Regions from separate parts of the Peribacillus sp. Bi134 genome, predicted to be linked through region 1. Evidence: riboswitches for the same ligand, from Rfam matches in the RefSeq annotation. Region 1 holds a riboswitch; each other region holds the start of a gene.
What was found. A riboswitch is a leader RNA that binds a small molecule or an ion and turns the genes downstream of it on or off. The one in region 1 is predicted to bind glycine.

Region 1 (5,366 bases):
CTTCCAAGTGGGTTGTATTTGAAGTTCACGGACCTATGCCTGATAGCATCCAACAAGCTTGGAAGCGAATTTTTTCCGAATGGTTTCCTACCAGCGGTCATGAACATGCCGGCACTCCCGAATTGGAAGTATACACGAATGACGACGCTTCAAACCCAGACTATTACTCCGAAATTTGGATTCCCATTAAAAAGAAATAGTGTTCAACCATCAAAATTTATTCGTTTTTCGCTTGCAGGTGAGGTTAGGAATCTAACTTTCTCCTGCAAGCTTTTTATTTGGGTAAACAAAAATCCTTCATACTTGAGCTGGAAGGTTAAGGGACAGGGAGATTTACAGCCCTTCTTCAAAAATATAAGAAAGCACCTTCATGGCTTGGTTCACGGATTCGACCGTGACACTCGCCTTTTCCGATAATTCCTTTAAGGCATGGTGATGGGATTCCGGGCGAATCAAAATAAGCGGTTTACCCAGGGAAACGGCGGTGCTTGCGTCCATGGCAGTATTCCACTGTTTATATTTCTCACCAAACAGGGCGACGACAAGATCGGCTTTTTTCATCAAAAGACCTGTCCGTAAATTATTGATTTGGGAAGCGGCCGCATCCTTCAGGATAGGATTCGGCTGTTCCCCGAGGATATCTTCACCGATATTATCGGAGCGTTCATGATTTTCCATCGGGCCGACGAATTCTAAAGGAAGCTTCAGTGCAGCGGCCTTATCTCTCAACTCGCTTCTCCAATTTGAATGGATCTCCCCAGCAAGATACACGATTAACTTCATTGTTTTCCTCCTCGATAATAAAATTGCTTTCATTGTACCATGTTTTTTAGAAAATGGATGAATTCCGTAAATAAGGATAATATTATCCATATGGTAGTAATAGAGACGGCTGGAGGAATGACGATGGCTTTATCGAATAAGAATTTTCTTGTTTTCCTGTTGATAAGCAGTTTGATCGTGGGCTGCTCAGGTATCGAAAGACAAACCGAAAAGGCAATGAAGGCTGCTGAAGTGGCTTTTCGTGACGATGAAAAACAGCCCAATCAAGAGGCAGGCCTAATTCAGGTCTATCTGCCAAACGATTTTAAAGTTGTGGAAGAACATGATAATAATTTGATTTTACAAAAAGGTGATAAGATTTATATATTATTTGTCAATCCGAATGAAAAAGAAGACAGCTCCGTGTTATATTTGGCCATAAAGGAACAAGAGGATCAATTTGAAGTACTGCATTCTTTTCAAACCGATGATAAATTCGGCTTTATTTCGATTAAAGAGATACCGAAAGAAAAGTATGAGCTTGCAGTGGGGATCGGCGGAGTGAAGCTGACAACCGAAACGGATAAAGACCAATTAAAAACCGATGCAAAACAAATGATGGAAATCGTTTCATCCGTGCCCCAGAAATAAGAGGACCAGTGACTTTCAACCGATCCGTATTAATGGTTGATTCCTGGAGACTCTGGTATGATGGGATTATAAAAAATAAGGTGTCATTTAGAGCAGGAGGAATATACAAATGGAAAAATTACAAACAGTAGAGCAATATGATGCATTTAAAAATGAAGGCAAACATATCTTTCTTTTTTCAGCAACATGGTGTGGAGATTGCCGTGTAATCGAACCGATAATGCCGGAGATTGAAACGAAATTTCCTGACTTTACATTCATTTATGTGGACCGTGATGAATTCATCGATGTGTGTGCGGCTAATGATGTATTCGGTATACCAAGTTTCATTGCGTATGATAATGGCAAGGAGCTAGGCAGATTTGTGAGCAAGGATCGCAAAACGCAAGAACAAATTGAGGAATTCATTCAATCACTATAATCAATTTCCCCTTCTCGCTGGGGATTTTTCAATGAAGAGGAGGGTCAGTCATGAAAATGGACAGCACGAAGCTGAAAAATATCTTGAAGGAGCGTTTAAAAGATGAGAATCGCTCATTCAAATTCGATAGCAAGCAAGATACGTTACGGGTGGAAAATGTGAAGACCGGGAAGGGGATCACCATCGAGTTGCCTCCTGTGCTTGCTAACTATGAAAACGTGCAGGAAAAGGCCATCGATGAAATTACCTATTACGTGGAAGAGGCCCTGAATGTGATGGGGGAAGAACACAGTATGGAAGGCAAGGAGAAATTCATTTTCCCAGTCATCCGCTCGACCTCCTTTCCAATGGAATCCGAAGAAGGAAATCCGTTTTTATTCGATGAGCATACGGCTGAAACCCGGGTTTTTTATGCCCTTGATTTAGGGAAAACCTACCGTCTTATAGATGAAAAGATGATTCAACGGGAAAATTGGCAGGGTGACAGGATCCGTGAAATTGCCCTATTCAATGCCCGTTCCCTCACCACTGAAATGAAGTCGGATATCGTTGCAGGTAATGCATTTTATTTTTTGAACACGAATGATGGATATGATGCCAGCAGGATTTTAAATGAATCATGGCTTCGGGAAATGAAGGACAAGATCGAGGGAACCATGGCTGTGGCCATTCCCCATCAGGATGTCATCATCATTGCCGATGTGAAGAATGATACGGGCTATGATATTCTTGCGCAAATGGCGATGAGCTTCTTTGCCAGCGGTCATGTTCCGATAACGGCTCTATCATTCCTTTACGAAGAAAATGAGTTGGAGCCCATCTTCATTATGGGTAAAAACAAAAAGCCTGAACAATAATGAATCACAAAAGGACCGTGTCAGCATCTGGCAGCGGTCCTTTTAAAGTTTAATAGAGTTTATAACTCAGAGTTGATATTTATTTTTTAATCGGCGATAATATAATTGGAATATTTTGAGAATATAAAAAGAACAAGCGGATGAATGTTGTGGGAGAGTGCAAGCATTGAGCCACCGAAGGAGCAAGTTCCAAAAAGATCCCTTGGAGCAAATCTCTCAGGTAAATGGAACCGCAGCTGGACGCAGCTCTGGAGAGTGCGCAGGAAGCAGTGTGCCACCAAAGGGGAAATCTCCATGACCAAAAATGGAGCTAAACTCTCAGGTGAAAAGGACAGAGAAGGGGAGCGGTAAGTTTACGCAATCCTTCTCTGCCCTTTTTTAATTGGCACTTTGTATCGGAAGGCATGCACCGAACATGGAACTTACTAATATGCTCAACTTGAAATAAGGGGGAGAATAAACGTGAACGTGAAAAGCAAATTAATGAACATGCTGGAAGCCCGTAAAGGGGAAATGGTTCAAATCCGCCGTCATTTACACGAGAACCCGGAACTATCCTTCAAAGAAGAAAAAACGGCACAATATATCATTGATTTTTATAAGGGTAAGGATGTGTCGATTCAAACGAATGTAGGAAATGGATTAGGGATCATCGTAACGATCGAAGGCGGAAAACCTGGGAAAACGATAGGTCTCCGTGCGGATTTCGATGCGTTGCCGATTACAGAAGAAGCGGATGTCCCGTTCCGTTCAAAAAATGAAGGTGTCATGCATGCCTGCGGACATGATGGGCATACCGCTTATTTATTGGTTCTGGCAGACTGCATCAATGAGCTTAAAGATTCCCTATCCGGTACGATTAAAATAATCCATCAACATGCAGAAGAAACACCCCCAGGTGGAGCAAAGAGCATTATGGAATCAGGGTTTTTGGATGAACTTGATGCCGTTTTTGGAATCCACTTATTTCCGTCCCATCCTGCAGGGGTTGTCGGGTATCACGGCGGCTATTCGATGGCTGGACGGACCTATTTCAAGCTGGCGATTAAGGGTGTAGGCGGCCATGGTTCGTCCCCGCATATGGCCAATGATGCCATTGTGGCAGGCGCCCATTTCGTGACAGCCGTACAAACCGTGATCAGCCGCCGCTTGAACCCTTTTGATATGGGCGTGGTCACAGTCGGCTCCTTCGATGGAAAAGGAAGCTTTAATGTCATTAAAGATCGTATAGAAATTGAAGGGGATGTCCGTTATATGACAGCAGAGACCCAACAGCTGATCGATAGGGAAATCCACCGCATCGTTAAAGGGATAGAAACGGAATTTGATGTTCAGTGCGAACTAACATATGTGCCTGATTATCCTCCGTTATATAATGACCCTGAATTGACTGGATTCGTGAAAAATAGCCTGGAAAGCATGAAAGACCAAGATATTAAAAAGGTTATGGAATTTCCGGTTTTCTCTGGTTCAGAGGATTTTTCGTATTATGCAGAAAAGATTCCTGGCTGCTTCTTTTACATTGGCTGTAAACCAAAAGGGGTGGAGAAGGCATATTTCAATCACCATCCCAAATTCGACATTGATGAAGATGCCCTTTTGATCGCATCCAAATCAGTGGCCCAAGTTGTATGCGATTTTTATGAATGGGAATAGTTCCATTGGTATATTTGTTTGCAAAAAAGTGCAGAAACCCACAAAACACCGTTCGGTATTAACGAACGGTGTTTTATGGGTTTCAGGATGCCACCGGAGGTTTCGTGAAGGATGCTTCAATGAATTGACCAGTCTGCTTCTTGCGCCGCATGAAAACTTAATCTCTTTGTAAACGCGATTTAACAGCGGTGTTTTATTTAAATAGTAGACTAAGGGCTAATGTTATTTCACGAAGTGCAGGTTTAAACTCATACCAGAAGGGGTTTAATAGGGTAGGAGTTCTGCGAAATACGTTAAGTTAGTAAGAGTGCGATAAAAAAATAGATACTAATCCCAATTTAGCTTAAATTTTCTCGATATTTTTAAAATAACTGGTAGAATTAGTTACATAACTACAGATGTAGAAAGAGTGATAGTTTTGAAATGGCTAAATAAGATGAAAAAATGGTTCCAAGCAGAGGAAATTATTGAAATTGAAGAGATTATTATAGATGAACCGCTTGATGAAGAGACATTAAGGAAAATGGATTTTTCAAAGCTTGCGAAGTCAAAGGAAGAAGAAATAAAGGTTTACAATCAAAAAGTGGAAAAAATGTCGCAGACGCCAGACCCTGATACGAAAATCCTGTTTCAATATCCAAAAGGGCAGTTCAAGTTTCCGCTCATTCCAGATCGTGAACAGAGCAAAAGAAAGCCTAGGGAAAGAAACAGGGAAGATCATGAACCCAAAAAGGGGAGCGCGGCCAAAGAAACAAGAAGGCCTGTGAGGGATCCTGAACCAAAACGGAGAAACTTCGAACGGGAGGAAGTCTCAAAAATAGTCCCTTCAAATACTCCATTCCGTCCGACGGAAATCCCTTCACCCATTTATGGGTTCCGTCGTCCGGAAAAAAAAACAGTCGTTTCTGAAGAAATTGTCGAATATGAATTAGAAAGCAAAATGCCCGTCCTAAAAAAGGAAGAACCCGATATCGGGATTCCAGCATCGATTCCTGAAATTCCAAAAGAAGTGTCACATG
Region 2 (5,366 bases), on a different contig from region 1:
TCCAGTAATCTTTTGGCTATATCAAGAGTCCTAACCCCCAATTTCTTTTGCCGGCGTCCGCTTAATACGAATTCGTGCTTACAATGACGATTATATGGTAAGTCAAAATAAGGTTCCAACTTGCGCATCATATAATTGGCATTGATGACCGCATTTTCGGTGACGGCTTTAAGGCCATCAGGCCCCATTGAACGAATGTACGTATATGCCCTCACGTTAATCCCGAAATTACCATAATAAGGTTTTACCCTGCCAATGGATTGCGGACGATCATAATCAAGAGCGAATTGCTCACCTTGTTTAATTATAAGTGGTTTAGGCAAGTAAGGAATCAAGTCCGACTTCACACCTACAGGACCAGAACCCGGACCGCCGCCGCCATGCGGACCCGTGAATGTTTTATGGAGATTTAAGTGAACCACATCAAAGCCCATGTCACCCGGGCGTGCTTTTGAAAGGACTGCATTCAGATTGGCTCCGTCATAATAAAGCTTCCCACCTGCATCATGGACAAGTTGTGCCATTTCCAAGATGTTTTCTTCAAATAATCCCAATGTATTGGGGTTCGTCAGCATCAAGGCCGCCGTATCAGGTCCGACAACACGCTTTAAATCTTCAAGGTCGACTAATCCATTTTCATCGGATTTCACTGTAATCGTTTCAAGTCCGGCAACAGTGGCAGAGGCAGGATTCGTACCGTGTGCAGAATCAGGTACAATCACTTTCGTCCGTTCTGTATCGCCATTCGCTTCGTGAAAAGCGCGAATCATCATCAACCCTGTCCACTCACCATGTGCACCTGCTGCAGGCTGTAATGTCACTTGGTCCATCCCGGTGATTTCAGTTAAGTGTTCCTGCAAATCAAATAAGAGTCCCAATGCTCCCTGAACGGTAGCCGGATCTTGATATGGATGGATATGGGCAAAGCCGTTGAAACGTGCCACGTTTTCATTTATTTTCGGATTATATTTCATCGTGCATGAACCCAGCGGATAAAAACCCGAATCCACCCCATGATTCCGTTTGGAGAGTGCTGTATAGTGACGCATGATATCCAGTTCGGACACCTCAGGCAGTTCTGCCTCTTCTTCACGGATGTAGTCGGCAGGAAGAATTTCTTCGAGCGGAATAGTTGCAACATCCATTTCTGGCAGACTGTACCCGATTCGACCGGAAGTACTGATTTCAAAAATGAGTGATTGATCTTGATTATTCATGTTGATCCCCCAATTCCTGCGCAAGTGCATCAATTTCTTCTTTTGTTCTAAGTTCAGTTACCGCAACCAGCATATGGTCTTTCAGCTCAGGATAAACCGTCCCTAAATCAAAGCCGCCGATCATCCCTTTTTCAAAAAGGCTTTTATTGATTTCTGAAAACGAAGCAGGCAGTTTAATGATAAATTCATTGAACGAAGGACCGTCGAATATCACTTCCACCCCTACTGCCATAATTGCTTTTTTCGCATAATGTGCTTTTTGAATATTTTGCACGGCCATTTCCTTGACACCCTTTTTCCCAAGGGCGGTCATTGCAACAGAAGCTGCCAACGCATTCAAAGCTTGATTGGAACAAATGTTGGATGTGGCTTTGTCACGGCGAATGTGCTGTTCACGAGCTTGTAGCGTTAGTACAAATCCCCTTTTACCATTTTCATCCACGGTTTGACCGACGAGTCGGCCCGGAACTTTCCGAACAAGTTTATTAGTAACCGCAAAATATCCACAATGAGGTCCACCGAATGCCGCTGGAATGCCGAATGGCTGAGCATCCCCCGTTACGATATCTGCACCGAGTGCACCAGGGGATGTCAAAGCTCCCAATGCAAGCGGATTACTGGAAACGATAAACATGGATTTGACGCCATGAATGATTTCTTCCATTTCCTTCAATGGCTCGATCCGGCCAAAAAAGTTCGGATATTGCACGATCACTCCTGCAATGTCCTCATTCGCCAATTCCTTTAAAGCAGCTAAGTCCGTCACACCGTCTTTATAAGGAATTTCGATCACTTCCACGCGTTGCCCTTTCGCATATGTCTTCACGACTTCTCTTGATTCAGGATGAACGGTTCCTGAAATGAGAATCTTCTTGCGGCGTGTCTGTCCTGAAGCAAGCATGGCTGCTTCAGCCAGCGCTGTCCCGCCGTCATACATGGAGGAGTTAGCCACATCCATGCCCGTCAATTCACATATCATCGTTTGATATTCAAAGATTGCTTGAAGCTCTCCCTGTGAAATTTCAGGCTGATAGGGTGTATAAGCCGTGTAAAATTCAGAACGGGATAGAACATGATCGACGATGACCGGTGCATAATGGTCATAGACACCCGCACCAAGGAAGGAGGCATAGTTTTTAAGATCCGCATTCTTGGCAGCAAGCCTTGATAATTCTTTCATTAATGCTGGTTCCGATTTAGCAGGCTTGATATCGTATTCTCCTTGAAAACGAACGCTCTCAGGGATATCATTGAAAAGTTCTTCAGCAGTGGATACCCCTATCGCTTTCAGCATTTCTTGTTTATCTTGCTCTGTCATGGGTAAATAACGATGTTTCATCTAATGACCATTCCCCTCTATTTACGTGGTTTTTTATAAAAAGGTGTTTGTATTATAACGGCTTTCAAACGTTTGGAACGGATCTCCACTTCGACTTCCGCATCCAGCACTGAAAATTCCTTATCGATAAGTACCAAACCCACGTTTTTCTTCAACGTTGGTGATTGGGTACCGGTCGTGACCTCGCCAATGACTTTATCACCGCTGTAGACCTTATACCCATGACGTGGAATGCCACGGTCTATCATTTCAATTCCCACAAGCTTGCGAGGAGCTCCTTTCTCCTTTTGCTCAGCAAGAACGGCTTTCCCGAAAAAATCAACTTCCTTATCGACTTTTACTGCAAAACCAATCCCGGCTTCTATCGGGGTGATGTCTGCTGAAAGCTCCTGCCCATACAACGGCAGTTTCGCTTCAAAACGCAGGGTATCACGAGCACCTAAACCAATCGGCTGAACTCCCTCTTCGTTTCCGGCATCCATAATCGCCTTCCAAAGGGCTGGACCATTTTCACTGTCACTATATATCTCAAAGCCATCCTCACCAGTGTATCCAGTACGGGATACCATCGTGGAGATACCGTTAATCATGACATTTTCCTTGAACTTGAAAAATCCAATTTCACTTAAAGCAGTATTTCCCGATAGTTTTTGTAAAATCTTCTCTGCAGCTGGCCCTTGAAGTGCCAGCTGTGTATAGTCACTAGATACATTCTTGATTTGGACATCTTCCGATAAATGAGCTTGCAGCCAATTGAAATCTTTTTCTGTGTTCGCTGCATTGACCACGAGCAGATAGTCATCCTCAGACCTTTTATACACGATTAGATCATCAACCGTGCCTCCGTTTTCATAACACATGGCGGAATATTGGGCACCGCCCTGTTTCAGCTTTGATATATCATTAGTCAGCATCTTTTGTAAAAAGGAAAGGCTCCCAGGACCCTTAACATCGACTTCACCCATATGGGAAACATCGAATAACCCCGCTTTTGTACGTACGGCTTCATGTTCGTCCTTTATACCCGAAAATTGGACAGGAAGTTCCCAGCCGCCAAAATCAATCGTTTTACCTCCGTATTCACGATAAACCTCAAATAGTGGTGTTCTTTTTAAATCGGTCAAAAAATGACCCCCTTCAGATTTTTTTAAATTAATTGGCTTCATTATCAAAAGCTTCTTGTCATTACGCATCAGATATATCCTGATTCATGATGTGAAAAAAGCACAAAAAAGGACAGAGAAAGCCCGTTTGAGCTTTTTCTCTGTCCTGAAACCTGAAAGTTTACCTATGTAATAGGTTTTCCCCTTTGGTGGCCGTCCCAAAACGGGCGGCGCTCTCCAGAGTTGCGTCCAATAAGAGTTCTTTTGCCTGAGAGATTCACTGCTAAGTTTGCTCCTTCGGCGCTACATCCGTAGTCTCTCCCCTTATCTTCACCCGCATATAAATGGTCTACCAATGAAAGGAAGCGAATAAGCCACCAAACATCGGTAAAACCCCTGAGCATCGTGGAATGCATTCTCTGCCAATTCTCCTGAAACCTCAGAAACCGTTTGATTGGTCTCCTTCAGTAATCTTGGATAAATTAGAAGTCTATAGCCCATACTAAGAAAACGCGAACTGCAAAATCGATGTACAAAGATTCTTTGTAGCGTTGGGAAATTGGAATTTTCTAAATATACTTATATCCTACCCTAAGAAACTTATCTCTGCAATATCTTTTGAAGAGAAATATTTTTCTTACTTCACATATGAAATGTTCGGGTTTTGACCTTTTATTAAGGAAAATATGATTTAAGAGGGAGTTATTTCTATGAAAATCAATATATCCTTTAATTCTGAATGGAATGACGAGTTTCTGCAAAAGATGGAAAATGACGGTCCATGGGGAAACTGGGAGCTTTATAAGCTCGCGGTTCAAATGGAGGAAAATCTTATCATCCCTGATTTTGAAGGTTTACAGGCGCCCAAGCACCTTCCGCAGTTAACCCCGCTTCCCCATCAATTGGAAGCAGCCAAGCAAGTGGTGGAAAAGATGAATGGAAAGGCCATTTTAGCTGATGAGGTAGGGCTCGGAAAAACAATTGAAGCTGGATTGATCCTAAAAGAGTATATGATTAGGGGCCTTGTAAAAAAAGTTTTGATCCTTGTTCCGGCTTCCCTTGTCACACAATGGGCTTTTGAATTGAATACCAAGTTTCATATACCGGCAGTCGTTCAGAGAAAAAGCTATGTTTGGGACTCCTGTGATGTGGTCATTTCATCCATTGATACAGCGAAACGAGCTCCACATCGAGATATCATTTTCAAGCAGGAATACGACTTCATCATTATTGATGAAGCTCATAAACTTAAAAATAATAAGACGAAGAACTATGAATTCGTCCAAAATCTGAAAAAGAAATTTTGTTTACTCCTGACAGCCACTCCGATTCAAAATAAAGTCGAGGAAATTTTCCACCTCGTTTCGTTATTGAAACCAGGCCACTTGGGAAATGCCTCACTTTTTTCAGAAAAGTATAAAGGGAAAGGCCGGAACATTATTGAAGATGAACACCTAAAGGAACTTGTCAACACTGTCATGATTCGAAACCGGCGGGCCGATACTGGCATTGAATGGACAAAACGGCATGTGGAGACCATCACCATTGAATTTTCTCCAACGGAACAAGCATTGTACGATGCTGTTTCCAAATTCAAACCTATTTCGGATGGTTCTAAAGGAAGCGCCTTTTCGGCTCTCACTCTCCAAAGGGAAGCATGCAGCAGCAGAGAGGCGGTCTTTTATACATTAAAGAATATGAAAAATA
Region 3 (5,366 bases), on a different contig from region 1:
AGGCTTTAGAAGCTGCTGCAACCTATATGATGGCCCAACAAATTCACCTTGAGCGATAATTTGGTTTACTTCCTTTGACTTGAATTCGATTTCTGAAGTTAAACACTCTTCAACTTGAGGGGCCCAATCCTGCCAGGCTTCAAACACCGCTTCAAAATCTTCCCATCCCCATGTGACGGAGAAAATCGATACCCTTGATACGGGGTGTACCCGAAAGGTAAGAGAAGTGACTATGCCAAAGTTTCCCCCTCCACCCCCGCAGCATGCCCAAAATAAATCACTATTAATTTTCCTATTTGCTTTAATAAGTTTGGCGCCCCTCTTTCCGCACGCCCTTACCATTTCTATTTCAAGCAAATTGTCACAAGTAAGTCCAAAGCGTCTCGATAACATGCCTATTCCACCGCCGAGCGTAAGGCCTACAAGACCAACACCGCTTTCGGTTCCAGCCGGAATCGTCGTGCCATACTTCCATAGCGTATTATATACTTGACCTAAATCAGCTCCGGCTTCGATTTTTGCAATCATTTTTTCACGGTTGACCTTGATATTGTACATTTCACTTATATCAATGATTAGACCGCCATTCACTAATGAAAAATTTTCATAACTATGCCTGCCGCTCCTAACCCGGAAAGGTGTATGATTTTCCCGGGCCCACTTCAATGAATTCAATACATCATTGGAATTCTGACAAAACACAATGACCTTTGGAAATTTAGAAAAACTTAAGTTATTATTTATCCTGGCCTGCTCATACTCAGCATCATTAGGTGTAACGACCCGCCCGGTAAGCTTTGTTCTTTCCAAAATATAACCCCTTCCTCGGGTAAAGATGATGCTACATCCTATGAAAAAGTCTGTCAGGAAGACACATTCCATAAACGTCCCCCTGCTGGCATCCCTTGTTACGGGGACTAATTAGCTTTACTCGTGAGATTCGCTGATTTACTCGTGAGTTTCGCCATTTTACTCGTGAATTCCACCACTTTACTCGTAAGTTTTGCCGTTTTACTCGTGAATTTCGCTGGTTTACTCGAGTTTCGCCGTTTTACTCGTGAATTCCACCACTTTACTCGAGTTTCGCCGTTTTACTCGTGAATTTCGCTGGTTTACTCGTGAGTTCCACCACTTTACTCGTAAGTTTCGCCATTTTACTCGTGAATTCCACCACTTCACTCCTGAATTCCAACAATCACCAAAGACAAAAAAGCCCTTCTCGAATTAAGAGAAGGGCTTTCCGATAGAGTTTCTTATCCCGAAATTTCATCATCGGATTTAACATCCAATGGTGTTCGTTTATCCATTTTCAGCATGTAATAACTTGCTACGACCAAGGCTAGGAAAATGATCCCGACAACCAAGGAAATCCGGGTACTAGGATTGATCCACATACCGACCAGCACCATCAGTAAGAAGGCAATTGTCGCATAGTTACTGTAAGGGGCCAACGGCATCTTGAACGGATGTTTCTCCATTTCAGCGGCATTTACCTTTCTGAATTTAAGCTCACTGATAAGTAAGACAAACCATGGAATCATCCCGGGTAATACACTCGCACTGTACACATAAAGGAATAATTGCGGCGGTGCAAGGTAATTCAGGATAACCCCGATGCCCAATCCTAATAGTACAGCGATCGTACAATATGCCGGCACTCCATTTTTAGATACTTTAGCAAAGACTTTTGGAGCTTGGCCATTCAATGCAAGTGTGTAAAGCATACGCCCTGCACTGAAAATCCCACTGTTGCATCCAGACATTGCCGCTGTGATTACGACAAAGTTGATGATTCCTGCTGCTGCTGTGATACCTATTTTAGCAAAGGTTGAAACGAATGGGCTTCCTAAGTCATCCAGTTGATCCCAAGGGAAGACTGTCACGATGACAAATATGGCACCAATATAGAAAATTAATATACGCCATATGATTGATTGGATTGCTTTTGTTACGGTCTTCCTTGGATCTTTCGCTTCTCCGGCTGTGATGCCGATAAGCTCAACGCCTTGATAGGATGCCACGACAAGGGAAAGCGCAAAGAAGAATCCTGTCCAGCCTCCCGTAAAGAAGCCGCCATTTTCCCATAGATTCGATAATCCAATCGCATCCCCGCCATTCCCTATTCCAAAGAAGATAAGGCCTAGGCCGGCAACGATCATCAATATGATCGTTATGATTTTTATAAGCGCAAACCAGAATTCAAATTCCCCGAAGGATTTAACTGAAATGAGGTTGGCCGCCCCCAAGATGATCATGGCGACCACACCTGGTATCCAAGCCGGTAAATCCGGGAACCAATATTGCATGTACAACCCAACCGCGATGATTTCGGACATTCCGACGATTACCCATTGAAACCAATTGCTCCAAGCAGTCATATAACCTGCCAAAGGATGTATATAGCTGCTCGCAAAGGTTGCAAAAGAACCTGTAGTCGGTTCTAAATAGAGCATCTCACCCATGGAACGCATGATGAAAAATATAAAAATACCTGCGATGGCATAAGCAAGCATTACAGAGGGCCCGGTCCATTTGATCGTGCTCGCCGATCCCATGAATAACCCGACACCGATGGTTCCGCCCAAAGCTATCATTTGAATGTGACGTGCTTCCAGCCCTCTCTTTAATTCCTTGTTCGACATGTTTAACTCCCCCAGATGCAATATCGGTAATGCTTTTCCATCCTTAACACGAACGACTCTCTATTAATTATTGCGGTTAGAAATGCTTTATCGAAAAAAATATCAATAACACTTCAATTATGTTTTCTTATCTTATAATAGTAAATATTCTGTAAAAATACAATTGTATTTTTGAAATAAACAGTTACCAAATATATCTTGGCAATTCCCCTTATCTAAAAATATCATTTCAAAAAAATGATGTTCAATATTTCATAATAGTGATCATCTAAAAAACAAATTTTTCAAGTACCTTAATAAAAATTAAGACCACTATAAACCTACAGCTATTGCCGTTTTCACTTCAAAAAAAACTTGTTGACCTTCCGAAAAATAGATGATAGAATTCCAATATTATTTTATAAGCATAATGAATGATTCAGCAGTGGTAGATTATCACTGACAACATTTATTCACAACCGCATACAAGCAAGCGATGAATGCTATGGATGACACTATAGCAGGAGCAGCTTCTGGAGAGACTGTACAAGGTGCAGCGCCGAAGGATTCACAATCTCAGGCAAAAGGACAGAAGAGTAACGAATGATAAAATTGTTATTCTGAACCCTTTAAGAGATTGGTATTATCCAATCTCTTTTTTTATTGTCCATTTTGTGGTTGGACTAAAAACAACAGCTTTAAAACCAATGGGAAAGGCAAGCTGGACGAAAAAATCAGTCCCTCTCTCCAAGACCATTCAGGTAAATTCATTCACTACCAAGACTATAAAAAGACGGGGGCGTAAGAATTGGCAAAACAAGAATTAAAAAGAGATTTAAAAAATAGACATGTACAACTGATCGCAATAGGAGGAACCATTGGCACCGGATTATTTTTAGGTTCCGGAAAAGCCATACAATTAGCAGGACCTTCCATTTTATTTTCCTATCTGATAATAGGGATTGCCTTGTTTTTTGTGATGAGGGCACTAGGGGAATTGCTCTTATCCAATGCAGGGTATACATCATTCACTGAATTTGCAACCGAATATGTCGGTCCATGGGCCGGCTTCGTGACAGGGTGGACATATTGGTTCTGTTGGATCATGACCGCAATGGCCGATATCATAGCTGTCGGCGTCTATATGCAATATTGGTTCGATATCCCTCAATGGATTCCGGCTCTAATATGCCTAGTCATTCTGTTAGGATTGAACCTTTTGACCGTTAAGTTATTTGGTGAATTGGAATTCTGGTTTGCCATCATTAAAGTAATCACGATCATCGCCTTGATCGTCGTGGGGATCATCCTTTTGATCATCGGCTTCAATACCAATAGCGGAACGGTTTCCCTAACGAACCTATGGAATCATGGGGGCATGTTCCCTAATGGCATTTCTGGATTCCTATTATCTTTACAGCTGGTCGTCTTCTCATTTGTCGGTGTCGAATTGGTCGGGGTTTCCGCAGCAGAAACGGCAAACCCGAGAAAGAACATTCCATCTGCCATCAATAAAATCCCTGTCCGGATTTTACTTTTCTATGTTGGTGCACTATTCGTCATTCTCTGCGTCAACCCATGGACACAACTGGATGCCACGAGCAGCCCATTTGTAGAGGTCTTTGCGTTAATCGGCATTCCTGTCGCTGCAGGGATCATCAACTTCGTCGTTTTGACATCCGCTGCTTCTGCATGCAACAGCGGTTTATTTTCAACGAGCCGAATACTTTATACGTTAAGCAGGAATGGCGAAGCCCCTGCTAAACTGGAAAAATTAAATAAACAGGCTGTTCCGAGCAATGCCTTATTAACATCCACAATCGTTGTATCAATAGGGGCATTATTAAGCAAACTGATACCTGAACAGGCATTTACCGTCGTGACGACCATCAGTGCCATCTGTTTCATATGGGTATGGAGCATTATCTTGATTTCCCATATCAAATATTCGAAAACAAGGCCTGACCTAAGAGCGAAATCGACTTTCAAGGCTCCTTTTACACCCTTTGTCAATTACGCCATATTAGGATTATTCCTGTTCATCCTTATTGTTATGCTATTCGCTGAAGCTACACGACTATCACTGCTCTTGACCCCAATCTGGTTCATACTTTTGGTAATACTATATAATTCTCGGAAAAAATATAGCTAAAGGAAATAAAGCCTTGAACTCACTATGAATTCAAGGCTTTATCTGTTTTATGAACATATCATTGTTCGGCTGTCTGCGCACAGTTGCTCAAATATATCAGGCAACTGCATTAAATTTTATATCAAAATAGTGTAAGCTAATATATATTATCGGACCTTTTCCGTCATGTATGAATTTTTCATCCCGGTTTGGTTCACCCATCCATCAGTGGCATTGAAGAATAAACCCCATTGGTGGGCGTTTCACTTTATTAAAACGGAGGGGTTTGTTTATGAAGATTATATATATTCTTACTCTAGTTCCTTTTATAGGCATACTAGGATTTCTGCCTTTTGTTAATAAAATAGAACCATATGTATTAGGGATGCCTTTCAATATGTTCTGGATGGCTATGTGGGTGGTCCTTACCTCTGCCATACTGGGCATCATGTATAAGCTGGATCCCAGGAATCGGGAAGGTGACCAGGAATGAATATTGCTCTCTTAATCATTTTAGCATTTTTACTTCTATCGATATTTTTAGGCATACGCTCTTCAAAAGGAAAAGATATGGACTTGGAACAATGGACGGTTGGCGGACGCGGTTTTGGTGC

Region 2: it holds a riboswitch for glycine, as region 1 does, so the genes downstream of both, gcvT (glycine cleavage system aminomethyltransferase GcvT) here and LQ188_RS09935 (amidohydrolase) in region 1, are expected to answer to the same signal.
Region 3: it holds a riboswitch for glycine, as region 1 does, so the genes downstream of both, LQ188_RS19075 (amino acid permease) here and LQ188_RS09935 (amidohydrolase) in region 1, are expected to answer to the same signal.

Annotation. Positions count from the first base shown of each region.
Region 1 covers NZ_CAKKLN010000004.1:260,006-265,371, forward strand. The annotation lists gene LQ188_RS09910 (AraC family transcriptional regulator) at 1-200, shown strand, start outside; gene LQ188_RS09915 (YtoQ family protein) at 334-783, opposite strand; gene LQ188_RS09920 (hypothetical protein) at 907-1,413, shown strand; gene LQ188_RS09925 (thioredoxin family protein) at 1,523-1,834, shown strand; gene LQ188_RS09930 (DUF1444 domain-containing protein) at 1,885-2,691, shown strand; glycine riboswitch at 2,832-2,934, shown strand; gene LQ188_RS09935 (amidohydrolase) at 3,160-4,347, shown strand; gene LQ188_RS09940 (DNA translocase FtsK) at 4,871-5,366, shown strand, end outside.
Region 2 covers NZ_CAKKLN010000005.1:358,109-363,474, forward strand. The annotation lists gene gcvPB (aminomethyl-transferring glycine dehydrogenase subunit GcvPB) at 1-1,217, opposite strand, end outside; gene gcvPA (aminomethyl-transferring glycine dehydrogenase subunit GcvPA) at 1,210-2,556, opposite strand; gene gcvT (glycine cleavage system aminomethyltransferase GcvT) at 2,574-3,680, opposite strand; glycine riboswitch at 3,906-3,993, opposite strand; gene LQ188_RS13025 (SNF2-related protein) at 4,370-5,366, shown strand, end outside.
Region 3 covers NZ_CAKKLN010000008.1:141,607-146,972, forward strand. The annotation lists gene LQ188_RS19065 (FAD-binding oxidoreductase) at 1-810, opposite strand, end outside; gene LQ188_RS19070 (amino acid permease) at 1,254-2,642, opposite strand; glycine riboswitch at 3,145-3,223, shown strand; gene LQ188_RS19075 (amino acid permease) at 3,430-4,773, shown strand; gene LQ188_RS19080 (DUF3311 domain-containing protein) at 5,045-5,245, shown strand; gene LQ188_RS19085 (sodium:solute symporter) at 5,242-5,366, shown strand, end outside.